2 regions of the Streptomyces sp. C11-1 genome follow, and region 1 is predicted to be linked to the other one. Evidence: riboswitches for the same ligand, from Rfam matches in the RefSeq annotation. Region 1 holds a riboswitch; the other holds the start of a gene.
What was found. Region 1 has a riboswitch for cobalamin ahead of RI138_RS23130 (ribonucleoside-diphosphate reductase subunit alpha). Riboswitches for the same ligand answer to the same signal wherever they lie in the genome.
Positions count from the first base shown of each region.

Region 2: it holds a riboswitch for cobalamin, as region 1 does, so the genes downstream of both, RI138_RS05695 (cobalamin biosynthesis protein) here and RI138_RS23130 (ribonucleoside-diphosphate reductase subunit alpha) in region 1, are expected to answer to the same signal.

Region 1 is NZ_CP134500.1:5,181,192-5,188,352, reverse strand. It holds gene RI138_RS23140 (carbon starvation CstA family protein) at 1-1,004, shown strand, start outside; gene RI138_RS23135 (YbdD/YjiX family protein) at 1,001-1,204, shown strand; cobalamin riboswitch at 1,396-1,518, shown strand; gene RI138_RS23130 (ribonucleoside-diphosphate reductase subunit alpha) at 1,656-4,070, shown strand; gene RI138_RS23125 (ribonucleotide-diphosphate reductase subunit beta) at 4,070-5,086, shown strand; gene RI138_RS23120 (hypothetical protein) at 5,101-5,316, opposite strand; gene RI138_RS23115 (GlxA family transcriptional regulator) at 5,398-6,378, shown strand; gene RI138_RS23110 (D-Ala-D-Ala carboxypeptidase family metallohydrolase) at 6,413-7,150, opposite strand.
Region 2 is NZ_CP134500.1:1,299,312-1,306,472, reverse strand. It holds gene RI138_RS05715 (cobyrinate a,c-diamide synthase) at 1-432, opposite strand, end outside; gene cobO (cob(I)yrinic acid a,c-diamide adenosyltransferase) at 426-1,025, opposite strand; gene RI138_RS05705 (putative cobaltochelatase) at 1,025-3,061, opposite strand; gene RI138_RS05700 (cobyric acid synthase) at 3,058-4,689, opposite strand; gene RI138_RS05695 (cobalamin biosynthesis protein) at 4,730-5,707, opposite strand; cobalamin riboswitch at 5,835-5,989, opposite strand; gene RI138_RS05690 (hypothetical protein) at 6,144-6,389, opposite strand; gene RI138_RS05685 (inorganic phosphate transporter) at 6,402-7,161, opposite strand, start outside.

The DNA of each region.
Region 1 (7,161 bases):
TCAACGCACCGGCCGGTGTGATCGGTGACAGCGTCCAGGCCGCCTCCGAGGCCGTGGCCGGCTTCGGCTTCTCCATCTCCCCCGAGGCGCTGGCCCAGGCGGCCAAGGACGTCGAGGAACAGAGTCTGCTGTCCCGGACCGGTGGCGCACCGACGTTCGCGCTCGGCATGGCGGAGATCTTCTCCGCGGTGATCGGCGGTACCGCCATGAAGGCGTTCTGGTACCACTTCGCCATCATGTTCGAAGCGTTGTTCATCCTCACCACCGTCGACGCGGGCACCCGCGTGGGGCGCTTCATGCTCCAGGACATGCTGGGCAACGTCTACAAGCCGTTCCGCGAGGTCAGCTGGAAGCCGGGCGTGTGGTTCGCCAGCGCCGTCGTCGTAGGCGGATGGGGCTACTTCCTCTGGGTCGGTGTGCACGACCCGCTGGGCGGCATCAACCAGCTCTTCCCGCTGTTCGGCATCGCCAATCAGCTGCTGGCCGCGGTCGCGCTGGCCGTCTGCACCACGCTGCTGGTGAAGTCCGGCCGACTGAAGTGGGCCTGGGTGACCGCGGTGCCCCTGGCCTGGGACGTGGCGGTCACGCTCACCGCGAGCTGGCAGAAGATCTTCTCCGAGGACGTGAAGATCGGGTTCTTCGCCCAGCGCGACAAGTACCAGGCGGGCATCGACGCCGGTGAGGTGCTGGCCCCCGCGAAGAACATGGAGGAGATGCGGACCGTCGTCACCAACTCCACGGTCGACGGGGTGCTGTGCGCGCTCTTCGCGGTCCTCATCATCGTGGTCCTCGTGGACGCCGGACGGGTCTGCTTCAACGCCATCCGCGACCCGGAGAGCGTCAAGCTCCACGAGGCGCCGTTCGTCCAGTCCAGGCTGGTCGCCCCGGCGTCGATCCTCGCGACCAAGGAGGAGAAGGCCGAGCTGGTCGCGGCGGGCGTCGGCCCCGAGGGCGGCATCCGCGTGGAGGACGGCGGTACGGACCTGCCGAAGGCCCGGACATGAGTGTGCGGGACGTCCGCCGGATCGCCGGCCGCATCCGCTGGTACGTGCGCGAGCTGACCGGCGAGTCGGCCTACGACCGTTACGTGGCGCACGCGCGGGCGCACGATCCGGACACACCGGTCATGACCCGCCGCGTCTTCGAGCACAGCCGCACCGACGCCCGCGAGGCGGACCCCCGCGAGGGCTTCCGCTGCTGCTGAGCGCCACCGGTCCCGCGGGGCCGCCGCACCCCGCCCAGGGGCGCGGCGGCCCCTTTTCGCGCCCTCGTACAGGCCCGTCCGCTCCGGGCCGAACCGGAGAAAAGTCGGGCGAAGAATCCACACCGCCTCGGAAAAGTTATGTCGGCCGACACAACATGTGGGGGCTACCTCATCAGGCGGCCCCCACATGTATGCTCGACCTCGCTGTCGTCGCAGGGGAATCCGGTGCGAATCCGGAACTGTCCCGCAACGGTGTGATCAGTGTGCTTTTGCACACCTGAAGTCCGAAGACCTGTCGACAGTGCGTCCGGATCGACCGAACCGGATGCCAGACGTCCGGGCCTCGCGGATAGGCCGGTGGACGCCGTCAGCAGTGCTGCCCTGACCCGGGCTTCGCGCTGCCCGGCTTCCCCGCCTGCTGCCGGCCCCCAGCCGAGCGAGGGAAAGCCCAGTGACCATCGCGCCCGCCGATCCGGTTTCAGCCACCGAATCCGCAGTGTCCACCACGTCCGGAGACGCCTCGAACGACGGACCCGGGACCGCCCTGCTGCGGACCCTGACCGACCTCACCGTCGATCTGCCCGACACCGACCCCGGACGGGTCGCCGCTGCCGCGTTGCGCGGGCGCAACGCCCGCTCCGACGAGGCCGAGCTGCGCTCGCTGGCCACCGAGGCCGCCGCGGGGCTGATCTCCGAGGACCCCGCGTACTCCAAGCTCGCCGCCCGGCTGCTGACCCGCACGATCGCCGACGAGGCCGCGAGCCAGGGCGCCACGTCCTTCTCCGCCTCGGTCGCCGTCGGCCACCGCGAGGGCCTGATCGCGGACCGCACGACCGCCTTCGTCGAGCTGCACGCGAAGGCGCTGGACGAGCTGGTCGAGCGGACGCTGTCCGAGGGCGCGGACGACCGTTTCGGCTACTTCGGTCTCCGTACGCTGCACAGCCGCTACCTGCTGCGCCACCCGCACACCCGCCAGGTCATCGAGACCCCGCAGCACTTCATGCTGCGCGTGGCCGCGGGCCTGGCCGAGGACGAGTCGGTGCGGGCGCTGGACGAGGTCGCCGCGCTCTACGGGCTGATGAGCAGGCTGGACTACCTCCCCTCCTCCCCCACGCTCTTCAACTCCGGTACCCGGCACCCGCAGATGTCCTCCTGCTATCTGCTGGACTCCCCCAAGGACGAGCTGGACTCGATCTACGACCGCTACCACCAGGTGGCGCGGCTCTCCAAGCACGCGGGCGGCATCGGTCTGTCCTACTCCCGCATCCGCGCCCGGGGTTCGCTGATCCGGGGCACCAACGGGCACTCCAACGGCATCGTGCCGTTCCTCAAGACGCTGGACGCCTCGGTGGCGGCGGTGAACCAGGGCGGTCGGCGCAAGGGCGCTGCGGCGGTCTACCTGGAGACCTGGCACGCGGACATCGAGGAGTTCCTCGAACTCCGCGACAACACGGGCGAGGACCAGCGGCGTACGCACAACCTGAACCTGGCGCACTGGATCCCGGACGAGTTCATGCGCCGCGTCGACGCCGACACCGAGTGGTCGCTCTTCTCCCCCGCCGACGTGCCCGAGCTGGTCGACCTGTGGGGCGACGAGTTCGACGCGGCCTACCGCGCGGCCGAGGCCAGGGGGCTGGCCCGCAAGACGATGCCCGCGCGTGAGCTGTACGGCCGGATGATGCGTACCCTCGCGCAGACCGGCCAGGGCTGGATGACGTTCAAGGACGCCTCCAACCGGACCGCGAACCAGACCGCCGAGCCGGGCCGGGTCGTCCACTCCTCGAACCTGTGCACCGAGATCCTTGAGGTCACCAACGACGGCGAGACGGCCGTCTGCAACCTGGGCTCGGTCAACCTCGGCGCCTTCGTGGCGAACGGCTCGATCGACTGGGACCGGCTGGATGCCACCGTGCGCACCGCCGTGACCTTCCTGGACCGGGTCGTCGACATCAACTTCTACCCGACCGAGCAGGCCGGGCGCTCCAACTCCCGCTGGCGGCCGGTCGGTCTGGGCGCCATGGGCCTCCAGGACGTCTTCTTCCAGCTGCGTCTGCCCTTCGACTCGCCCGAGGCCCGCGCGCTCTCCACGAAGATCTCCGAGCGGATCATGCTGGCGGCGTACGAGGCGTCCTGCGACCTGGCCGAGCGGTCGGGCCCGCTGCCCGCCTGGTCCGAGACGCGTGCCGCGCGCGGTGTGCTGCACCCCGACCACTACGACACCGAGCTGAACTGGCCGGAGCGCTGGGACGCCCTGCGCGCCCGGGTCGCGAAGACCGGTATGCGCAACTCGCTGCTGCTCGCCATCGCGCCGACCGCCACGATCGCCTCGATCGCCGGTGTGTACGAGTGCATCGAGCCGCAGGTCTCCAACCTGTTCAAGCGCGAGACGCTCAGCGGTGAGTTCCTCCAGGTCAACGCCTACCTGGTGGACGAGCTGAAGAAGCTCGGCGTGTGGGACGCCCGCACCCGTGAGGCGCTGCGCGAGGCGAGCGGCTCGGTGCAGGGCTTCGCCTGGATTCCCGAGGACGTGCGGGCCCTGTACCGCACCGCGTGGGAGATCCCGCAGCGCGGCCTGATCGACATGGCGGCGGCCCGTACGCCGTTCCTCGACCAGAGCCAGTCGCTCAACCTGTTCCTGGAGACGCCGACCATCGGCAAGCTCTCCTCGATGTACGCGTACGCCTGGAAGCAGGGGCTGAAGACGACGTACTACCTGCGTTCGCGCCCGGCGACCCGGATCGCCCGTGCCGCGTCCGGTCAGGCGTCGGCCGCCGCCCCCATTCCCGTACAGCAGGCGTCGGCTCCCGACGCGGACGCGATCGCCTGCTCCCTGGAAAACCCTGAGTCCTGCGAGGCCTGCCAGTAATGAGCACCGACGACAACAAGAACCTGCTCGACCCGGGATTCGAGCTGACCCTGCGTCCCATGCGCTACCCGGACTTCTACGAGCGCTACCGGGACGCGATCAAGAACACCTGGACCGTGGAGGAGGTCGACCTCCACTCGGACGTCTCCGACCTCGCCAAGCTGTCGCCGGGCGAGCAGCACATGATCGGCCGGCTGGTGGCGTTCTTCGCGACCGGTGACTCGATCGTCTCGAACAACCTCGTGCTGACGCTGTACAAGCACATCAACTCCCCCGAGGCGCGGCTGTACCTGTCGCGGCAGCTCTTCGAGGAGGCCGTGCACGTCCAGTTCTATCTGACGCTGCTGGACACCTATCTGCCCGACCCGGACGACCGGGCCGCCGCGTTCGACGCGGTCGAGGAGATCCCCTCGATCCGTGAGAAGGCGCAGTTCTGCTTCAAGTGGATGGACTCGGTCGAGAAGATCGACCGGCTGGAGACGAAGGCGGACCGCCGCCGCTTCCTGCTGAACCTGATCTGCTTCGCGGCCTGCATCGAGGGGCTGTTCTTCTACGGCGCGTTCGCGTACGTGTACTGGTTCCGCTCGCGGGGTCTGCTGCACGGTCTCGCCACCGGCACCAACTGGGTGTTCCGTGACGAGACGATGCACATGAACTTCGCGTTCGAGGTCGTGGACACCGTCCGCAAGGAGGAGCCGGACCTCTTCGACGACGAGCTCCAGCAGCAGGTCACCGACATGCTGAAGGAGGCCGTCGACGCGGAGCTCCAGTTCGGCCGCGACCTGTGCGGCGAGGGCCTGCCGGGCATGAACACCGAGTCGATGCGCGAGTACCTCCAGTGCGTCGCCGACCAGCGGCTCACCCGCCTCGGCTTCCCGACGGTGTACGGCTCGGAGAACCCGTTCTCCTTCATGGAGCTCCAGGGCGTCCAGGAGCTGACGAACTTCTTCGAGCGCCGCCCGTCCGCCTACCAGGTGGCCGTCGAGGGCTCGGTCGGGTTCGACGACGACTTCTAGCCGCCCGGGATCCGTCAGATCCTGGCCCAGCTTCTGAGGTAGGGGCGCCGCGCAGCCGTGACCGGTTGCGCGGCGCCTTCCGTTTCCGGGGGCCCGGCCGTCCGCGCCATCCGTTCCGCCTCCCGCAGTTCGCGGTCGATCCGGCGCTCGCGGGCGAGGCCGACGACGGCCGGAGCCGCGACAAGGGCGAAAAGTGACGCTACGACCAGGTAGTTCAGGAATGTGTTCATGCCTCTACTCTGGTCCACCCGGGCAGAAATCATCAGTGGCAGCACTGCCATGGAACATCCAATTACTGCCACACTGAGTCCATGCTGACCAATGTCGCCGCCCTGCTCCTGGACGAGGTCCACCCCTTCGAACTCGGCGTGCTGTGCGAGGTGTTCGGCCTCGACCGCAGCGACGAGGGCCTGCCGGTGCACGATTTCGCGGTGGTCTCCGCCGAGGGCCCCGTCCTGCGCACCCACGCGGGCTTCACCATCAGCACGCCCCACGGCCTGGACCGGCTGGAGGAGGCCGACCTCATCGCCGTGCCGGCGGGCAGCCACTTCATGGAGCGGGAGTATCCCGAGGAGGTGCTTGCCGCGCTGCGCCGGGCCGTGGAGCGCGGCTCCCGGGTGCTGAGCGTCTGCTCGGGGGCGTACGTCCTCGGCGCGGCCGGGCTGCTGGACGGCCGCCGCTGCACCACTCACTGGCGGCACGCGGCGGAGCTGGCCCGGCGCTTCCCGAAGGCGATCGTGGAGCCGGACGTGCTGTACGTGGACGAGGGCCCGGTGGTCACCTCGGCCGGGACCGCCGCCGGGATCGACGCCTGCCTGCATCTGGTCCGCCAGGCGTACGGGCAGGAGGCGGCCAACACCATCGCCCGGCGGATGGTGGTGCCCCCGCACCGGGACGGCGGCCAGGCGCAGTACATCAACCGCCCGCTGCCCCGGAACGCGTGCGACACCGTCGGCGCCACCCTGGCGTGGATGGAGCACCATCTCGACCAGGAGCTGACCGTGGAGCAGCTGGCGGCGCAGGCGCACATGTCGCCGCGCACCTTCGCCCGGCGGTTCCAGCAGGAGACCGGGACCACCCCGTACCGCTGGCTGCTGCGGCAGCGGGTGCTGCTGGCCCAGCACCTGCTGGAGACCTCCGACCTGACGATCGACACGATCGCGGGACAGACGGGCTTCGGCACGGCGGCGACCCTGCGACACCAGTTCGTACGGTCGCTGGGGACCACGCCGAACGCCTACCGCCGCGCCTTCCGGGGCCCGTCGGCCGCGGCCGTGCCCGACGTCGCCTGAGCGCCGCCGGGCCGGGCACCGGGAGGAGTGTGGGTCAGATGCCGCACTGGGACGCCGACCAGAAGCGGTTGGGCCCCTGGTTGACGTGCACGTGGTCACCGTGGCCGGCGTAGCCCGGGCCGAGGATTCCCCTGAAGCCGTGGTAGCGGGCCTGCCTGGCCAGCGTGCACAGGGAGTGCGGCGAGGCGCCGAGGTCGACCGCGTCGCCGTACAGGTGGCGGCTGTTGGAGGCTCCGCCGACGGCCGCGTTGCAGGAGACGGAACGGAAGCCGCTGGTGACGCGGATGGGCTGGTCGCCCAGCGCGTGGCGCAGCGCCTCCAGCTTCCACATGCTGCTCAGCGCGTTGGCCCTGGCCGTGCCCGCCGAGACCTTCCCGCCGGCCCAGGTGCTGTTGCACTTGTTCAGCTCGGGGTAGGTGAAGTGGATCGGGGTGCAGTCGTTGTCCTGGAGCGCGTAGATCTTGGCCTGGGTGGCCGGGCCCGCGATCCCGTCGGCGGCCAGGCCGTAGGCCGCCTGGAACCGCTTGACGGCGGCGGTGGTGGCCGGACCGTAGACGCCGTCGATGGCGAGCACTGAGTTGTAGCCGGGCCAGCCCGCCACCCGGATCTGGAGCTGGGTGACGTCGTTGCCGGTGGCTCCGGACGAGAGCGTACGGGTCCAGGTGTAGCAGCCGTCGGCCTGCGCGGGGCCGGCGGTCAGCACCGCCCCACCCAACGCGAATGTGATGGTCATGACAAGTCCGAGCAGAACGCGTGCGGTACGTCTCAGCACAGGGGGTCTCC
Region 2 (7,161 bases), 3.9 Mb from region 1:
CCGCGGGTCCCAGGAGGCGAACCCGTGCACCAGGGCCGCCACCGACCGGGACTGCGAGGAGGCGTCGACCACCAGCACCACGGGAGCCCTGAGCAACTTCGCCACCTGCGCGGTCGATGCCAGCTCCCCCTGCCCCGAGGCGCCGTCGTACAGCCCCATCACGCCCTCGACCACGGCGAGGTCGCACCCCGCCGACCCGTGCGCGAAGAGCGGGGCGATCAGATCCGTCCCGCACATGTACGCGTCGAGATTGCGGCCGGGGCGACCCGTCGCCAGCGAGTGGTAGCCCGGATCGATGTAGTCCGGGCCCACCTTGTGCGGCGAGACGGCCAGCCCGCGCGCGGCGAAGGCGGCCATCAGGCCGGTGGCGACGGTGGTCTTGCCGCTGCCCGAGGCCGGAGCGGCGATGACCAGGCGGGGGACGTTCACCACTCGATGCCCCTCTGGCCCTTCTGCCCCGCGTCCATCGGGTGCTTGACCTTCGACATGTCGGTCACCAGATCGGCGGCCTCGATGAGCTTGTCGGGCGCGTTGCGGCCGGTGATCACCACGTGCTGGGTGCCGGGACGGTTCCGCATCACCTCGACGACCTCGTCGGTGTCGATCCAGCCCCAGTGCATCGGGTAGGCGAACTCGTCGAGCACATACAGCTTGTACGTCTCGGCCGCCAGGTCGCGCTTGACCTGCTCCCAGCCCTCGCGGGCCTTCTCCTCGTTGTCGAGCTGACCGTCGCGCTGGACCCAGGACCAGCCCTCGCCCATCTTGTGCCAGTCGACGGTGCCGCCCTCGCCGCTCGCGCCCAGCACCTTCAGCGCGTTCTCCTCGCCGACCTTCCACTTCGCGGACTTCACGAACTGGAACACCCCGATCGGCCAGCCCTGGTTCCAGGCCCGCAGCGCGAGCCCGAAAGCGGCCGTCGACTTGCCCTTCCCGATGCCCGTGTGGACGAACAGGAGCGGGCGGTTGCGCCGCTGACGGGTGGTGAGCCCGTCGTCCGGCACCGATGTCGGCTGTCCCTGCGGCATTAAGCGGCCCTCCCGGCTGCGGTGACGTCCTTGACGAGCCCGGCGATCGAGTCGGCCCGCAGCTCGTCGAGCGTGACGGCGGTGCCTCCCAGTTCCCGGGCGAGTTCCCCGGCGAGACCGAGGCGTACGTACCCCGACTCGCAGTCCACGACGACCGAGGCCGTCCCCTCGGAGCGGTGCAGCCGCCCGGCCCGCCCCGCGAGCGCCACGGGCTCGGGCCCGCCGGTCGCCCGGCCGTCCGTGACGACGACGAGCAGCGGCCGCCGCGACGGATCGCGCAGCCGCTCCACCCGCAGCACGTCGTGGGCCTTGAGCAGCCCGGCGGCGAGAGGGGTGCGGCCCCCGGTCGGCAGCGACTCCAGGCGCGAGGCGGCCGCGTCCACGGACGAGGTCGGCGGCAGCGCCACTTCGGCGTCCTTGCCCCGGAAGGTGACCAGACCGACCTTGTCCCGCCGCTGGTAGGCGTCCAGCAGCAGCGACAGCACGGCCCCCTTGACCGCGCTCATCCGCTGCCGGGCCGCCATCGACCCGGAGGCGTCAACGACGAACAGCACGAGGTTGCCCTCACGCCCCTCCCGGGTCGCCTGCCGCAGATCGTCCCGGCGCACCACGAGCCCGCGCCCGGAGCGCCCGCGCGAGCGCTGGTGCGGGGCGGCGGCCTGCACGGTCGCGGCCAGGTGCAACTTGGTCAGCGACCCCTGCGGGCGGCGCGCGCCGGTGGTACGGCCGTGCTCGGTACGGGCCCGGGAGCGCCGCCCGGCAGCCCCCTCACCGAGCCCCGGCACGCTGAGCATCTTCGTACGGAACGGCTCGGCGGCGGCCACCGGCTGCTGCTCGGCCCCGGCGGACCGGCCGGGCGCGTCGGGAGCGCTTTCGGGGGCCTGCGACGGCGTGTCGCCGCCTTCGCCGGCCGGAGGAGGAGTGCGGTCGCCATCGGCCTGGGGCGGCACGCCACCGCCACCGCCACCGTCGTCGTTGCCGCCGCCATCGGGATCGTCGTCGGAGTCTCCCGGGTCGCTGTCCTGCTCACCGGCCTCGTCGAGGGTCTGGTCGAGCTTGTCCTCGTCCAGCCCCGGCGCGTCGAACGGGTTGCGGCGACGCCGGTGGGGGAGCGCCAGCAGGGCGGCCTGCCGTACGTCGTCGGCGGTGACCTCCTCGCGTCCGGCCCAGGCGGCGAGCGCGGTCGCGGTACGGGCCATCACGATGTCGGCCCGCATCCCGTCGACCTCGAACGCGGCGCAGGTGGCGGCGATCTGCCGCAACACGCCGTCACCGAGCACGACGCGGGGCAGCAGGGCACGCGCGGCGGCGATGCGCTCCCGAAGGGCGCTCTCCTCCGCGGCCCAGCGCGCGGCGAAGCCCTCGGGGTCGTCGTCGTACGCGAGCCGGCGCCGCACGACCTCCACCCGCTCGTCGGTGTCCCGGGACGCGGCCACCTCCACGGTGAGCCCGAACCGGTCCAGCAACTGGGGCCGCAGCTCGCCCTCTTCCGGGTTCATCGTCCCGACCAGCAGGAACCGTGCCGCATGCCGTACGGAGACGCCTTCGCGCTCGACGTACGAGGCACCCATGGCGGCCGCGTCCAGGAGCAGGTCCACCAGGTGGTCGTGGAGCAGGTTGACCTCGTCGACGTACAGAATCCCCCGGTGTGCGTCGGCCAGCAGCCCCGGCTCGAACGCCTTCACTCCCTCCGAGAGCGCCCGCTCGATGTCCAGCGCCCCCACGAGCCGGTCCTCGGACGCCCCGACGGGCAGCTCGACGGTCCGCGCCGGGCGCGACACACCGGGGGCATCCGCGTGCGGCCCATCGGGGCACGCCGGATCGGGGGCCACCGGATCACAGGAGAACCGGCACCCCGGTACGACGGAGACCTCGGGCATGAGGGCGGCCAGCGCCCGGACGGCGGTGGACTTGGCGGTCCCCTTCTCGCCCCGCACGAGCACCCCGCCGACGGCCGGACTGACGGCGTTGAGCAACAGCCCGAGCCGCAGGTCGTCCTGCCCGACGATCGCGGTGAAGGGATACGGCGTACTCACTTGGCCTCCTCGTTGACATGCTCTTCAGCTTTGACGTGAGCGGTCACTACAAGCCCCTCCGGCGATCGAGGAGCGGGGTCCGGGGCAGCGCTCCGGCTCTCCGACGACGTACCCGCCCCCAACGGCGGCGCCCCCGGCGGCACGAACGGCAACCCGGCCGGCGCCCCGCCCTCGATGAGCCGCCACAGCGCGTCCGTATCCGCATGCTCCTCCACCAGATCCCCCAGCCGGTCCAACTGCTCCTCCCGCAACACCCCGAAACTCGTGTCCGGCGCAGGAACGAACCGTCGCCCGGCGGCCCGGGCCACCTCCGCCAGGAACCGCCGCCGGAACGCGTCGCTCTCCAGCGACCCGTGCCAGTGCGTCCCCCACACCGCACCCACCCGGCACCCGTCCAGGAACGGTTCCCCGCCCCGCACATCGGCCACCCCGTGGTGGATCTCGTACCCTTCCACCACCTCACCCAGCGCCGAACCCACCGGCCGCGCCAGCGTCTTGGCCCGGTCGAAGCGGACGGTCACCGGCAGCAGCCCCAGCCCGTCCACGACCCCCGCCCGCGACTCCACCTCGTCCTCGATCCGCTCACCGAGCACCTGGAACCCGCCGCAGATCCCCAGCACCGGCCGGCCCTCCGCCGCCCGCCGCACCAGCGCGTCCGCGAGACCCCGCTCGCGCAGCCAGGCCAGCGCCTTCACCGTGCCCCGCGTCCCGGGCACGACCACCAGGTCCGCGTCGGCCAGCTCCTCGGCCCGGTCCACGAACCGCACCACGACGCCCGGTTCGGCGGCCAGCGCGTCCACGTCCGTGAAGTTCGACATCAACGGCACCGCGCACACCGCGACCCGCAACACGTCCTCACCGTGCGGGGGAGCCACGACCGACTCCCGTACCGCACCCCGCAGGGACACCCGCAGGCCGTCCTCCTCGTCGATGCCGAGTCCGTGGGCGTACGGCAGAACTCCGTACGTCCGTCGCCCGGTCAGCCCGTACAGCATGTCCAGCCCCGGTTCCAGCAGCGAGACATCGCCCCGGAACTTGTTCACCAGGTAGCCCGCGACCAGCGACTGGTCCTCGGCGCCGAGCAGCGCCGTCGTCCCGAAGAACGAGGCGAAGACCCCGCCCCGGTCGATGTCCCCGACCACCAGCACGGGGAAGCGGGCCGCCCGCGCGATGCCCATGTTCACGATGTCGGTCCGGCGGAGGTTGATCTCGGCCGGCGAACCGGCCCCTTCGCAGATCACCGCGTCATAGGCCGACCGCAGCTGCTCCAGGCAGTCCGTGACCGTCCCGAGCAGCGCCTCCTGACGCCCCCCGTGGTAGCCCCGGGCGCTCATCTCACCGACCGGCCTGCCCATCAGGACCACCTGGCTGGACCGGTCGCCGCCCGGCTTCAGCAGCACCGGGTTCATCAGGGCGGTCGGCTCCACCCGGGCCGCCTGCGCCTGCATCGCCTGGGCGCGCCCGATCTCCGCGCCCTCGCGGGTCACGAAGGAGTTGAGGGACATGTTCTGCGCCTTGAACGGCGCGACCTTCACGCCCCGGCGCACCAGCCAGCGGCAGATGCCCGCCGTGACGACGCTCTTGCCCGCGTCCGATGTGGTCCCCGCGACCAGCAGCCCACCACTCATGCCCGCTCCCGTTCCCGTACCGCGTTCCGTGCCGGACCGTTCATGACCGCCCCCGCCTTCGTCCCGCAGCCGACCGCCCGGCGGCCCGCCCCGCGACCATCCGCGCCGCCACGCACACACCCAGGGCCAGCGCACTCACCCGGCGCGACAGCCGCACCGCGCGTTCGATGTCGTCGCCGCGCACGTCCCGGCCGGACTCCCCGTTCAGTACGGGCCGGTGCTCCACGCGCCCCGCGTACGCCAGCGTTCCCCCCAGTCGTACGCCGAGCGCCCCCGCGAACGCGGCCTCCACCGGTCCCGCGTTCGGGCTCGGGTGGCGCCCCGCGTCCGCCTTCCAGGCGCGTACGGCCTCGGACGGCCGCCCGCCCGCCACCACGGCCAGCGCGGCCGTCAGCCGGGCGCCGGGCCACCCAGCGAGGTCGTCCAGGCGAGCCGAGGCCCATCCGTAACGGCGGTGGCGGGGCGACTTGTGGCCGACCATCGCGTCGAGCGTGTTCACGGCCCGGAAGCCGACGAGTCCGGGCACCCCGCCGACGGCGCCCCACACGAGCGCGCCGACGACGGCGTCCGAGGTGTTCTCGGCGACCGATTCCACGACGGCGCGGGCGATCCCAGGCCCGTCCAGGGAGTGCGGGTCGCGCCCGCACAGATGCGGCAGCCGTTCCCGGGCGACCTCAAGGTCCCCGGCGGCCAGCGCGCCCCCGATGGCGCGGGCCTCCCGGCCCAGCGACGTACCGCCGACGACCGACCAGGTGGCGGCGGCGGTCAGCGCGACGGCGAGCGCGGGGCGCTCCCGTACCGCACGGGCGGCCAGCGCGGCGGCCCCCACGGCGCCTCCGGCGCACATGAGGGTGTGCAGCGCGCCCCGGCCCCGGTCGTCACGCCACAGCAGGGACTCCACCCGCGCGGCGGCCCGGCCGAACCCGGCGACGGGGTGGCCCCGCCGGGGGTCGCCGAAGAGCGCGTCGGCGACCATTCCGGCCGTGGCGCCGTACGCGAAGAGGCGATCGGCACGCACGGCTCAGCCCGTCGTGGGTCGGGGCGTTCCGGAGTGAGGGGGCACTGGATGCGGCGCACGGCGGCCGGACATGGCATAGGTCCTTAACTCAGGGTCCGCGCCCTGGTTCGACGAGAGCGGCGACGAGAGTCTCCTGGCTCCCGGATCCGCAGCTCCCCCGGCCTTCCAGCCCGTGCGCGACGGGCCGTGACATCCGGTGTCCCGACAGGTCGTGACGTCCGGTGTGGGGGAGTGCTCCCCGGTGACAGTGGCGGGACCGCGCCGGATTCGCACCGGCTTCCTCTGCTGTCGCCGTGAATGGCTCCGGCAGTCCACCACGCTGCGAGAACAGCCGTCAACTTGCTGTTGACCTGCGGAGGCCAGGTGTGCGCAGACGCACATCGGGCCGGACACACACGAGGTGTGTCCGGCCCGATGAGGGGTGCCGTGGGACGCGTCAGGCGACGATCAGATAGATCCCGTACGAGACCGCCGCCGCGCACGCCGCGAAGCAGGCGTACGCGCTGGTGCGCGCCAGCGCGGCGGTACCGCCGGAGGCACCGCTCCCGGAGCCGCTGCCGCCGGCCGGGGCCGACAGCTTGGAGAGGGCGACGATGCCCAGGGTGAAGACGCCGACCAGCGCGACGGTGATCACGAGACTGACACCGAAGACGGAGGCGAGAGCTGCCCAGTCGATTTTCATACGGATCTGTCCTTACACCGTGGCCGCGGGGCGGGGCGTGTCGTCGGGTGCCGCGGCCGGGGCCGGGATGGTGGTCGAGAGGTCGGAGACCGGTGCGCCCGCGGGGGGCGGGGAGACCGCGGCGATGGCGGTGGTGACGACGCCCTGCGGCTCGTTCGCCGCCGCTTCCTCGGTGTCGTTGACGTTGGTGTGGTCGACCGGCTGGCGGCGCGAGGCCAGCCAGATGGCGAAGGAGCCGCCGACCAGGATGGCCGCGGTGACGGCGACACCCCAGGGGCCCTGCTTGGTGAGGAACTCGGCACCCGCGCCGACCAGACCCGCGGCCGGGAGCGTGAGGCCCCAGGCGACGAACATCCGGGTGGCGGTGGACCAGCGGACCACGCCGCCCTTGCGGCCGAGGCCCGCGCCCATCACGGCACCCGAGCAGGACTGGGTGGTGGAGAGCGAGAAGCCGAGGTGCGAGGAGGCCAGGATGACGGTCGCCGCGCTGGTCTGGGCGGCGAAGCCCTGCGGCGGCTGGAGGTCGGTCAGGCCCTTGCCCATGGTGCGGATGATGCGCCAGCCGCCGAGGTAGGTGCCGAGCGCGATGGCGACACCGGCGGAGACGATGACCCACATCGGCGGGTTGGAGCCGGGGGCGAGGACGCCGCCGGTCACCAGGGCCAGGGTGATGATGCCCATCGTCTTCTGGGCGTCGTTGGTGCCGTGGGCGAGCGAGACGAGACCGGCCGAGGCGATCTGCCCGGTCCGGTAGCCCTTGGCCGTCGACTTG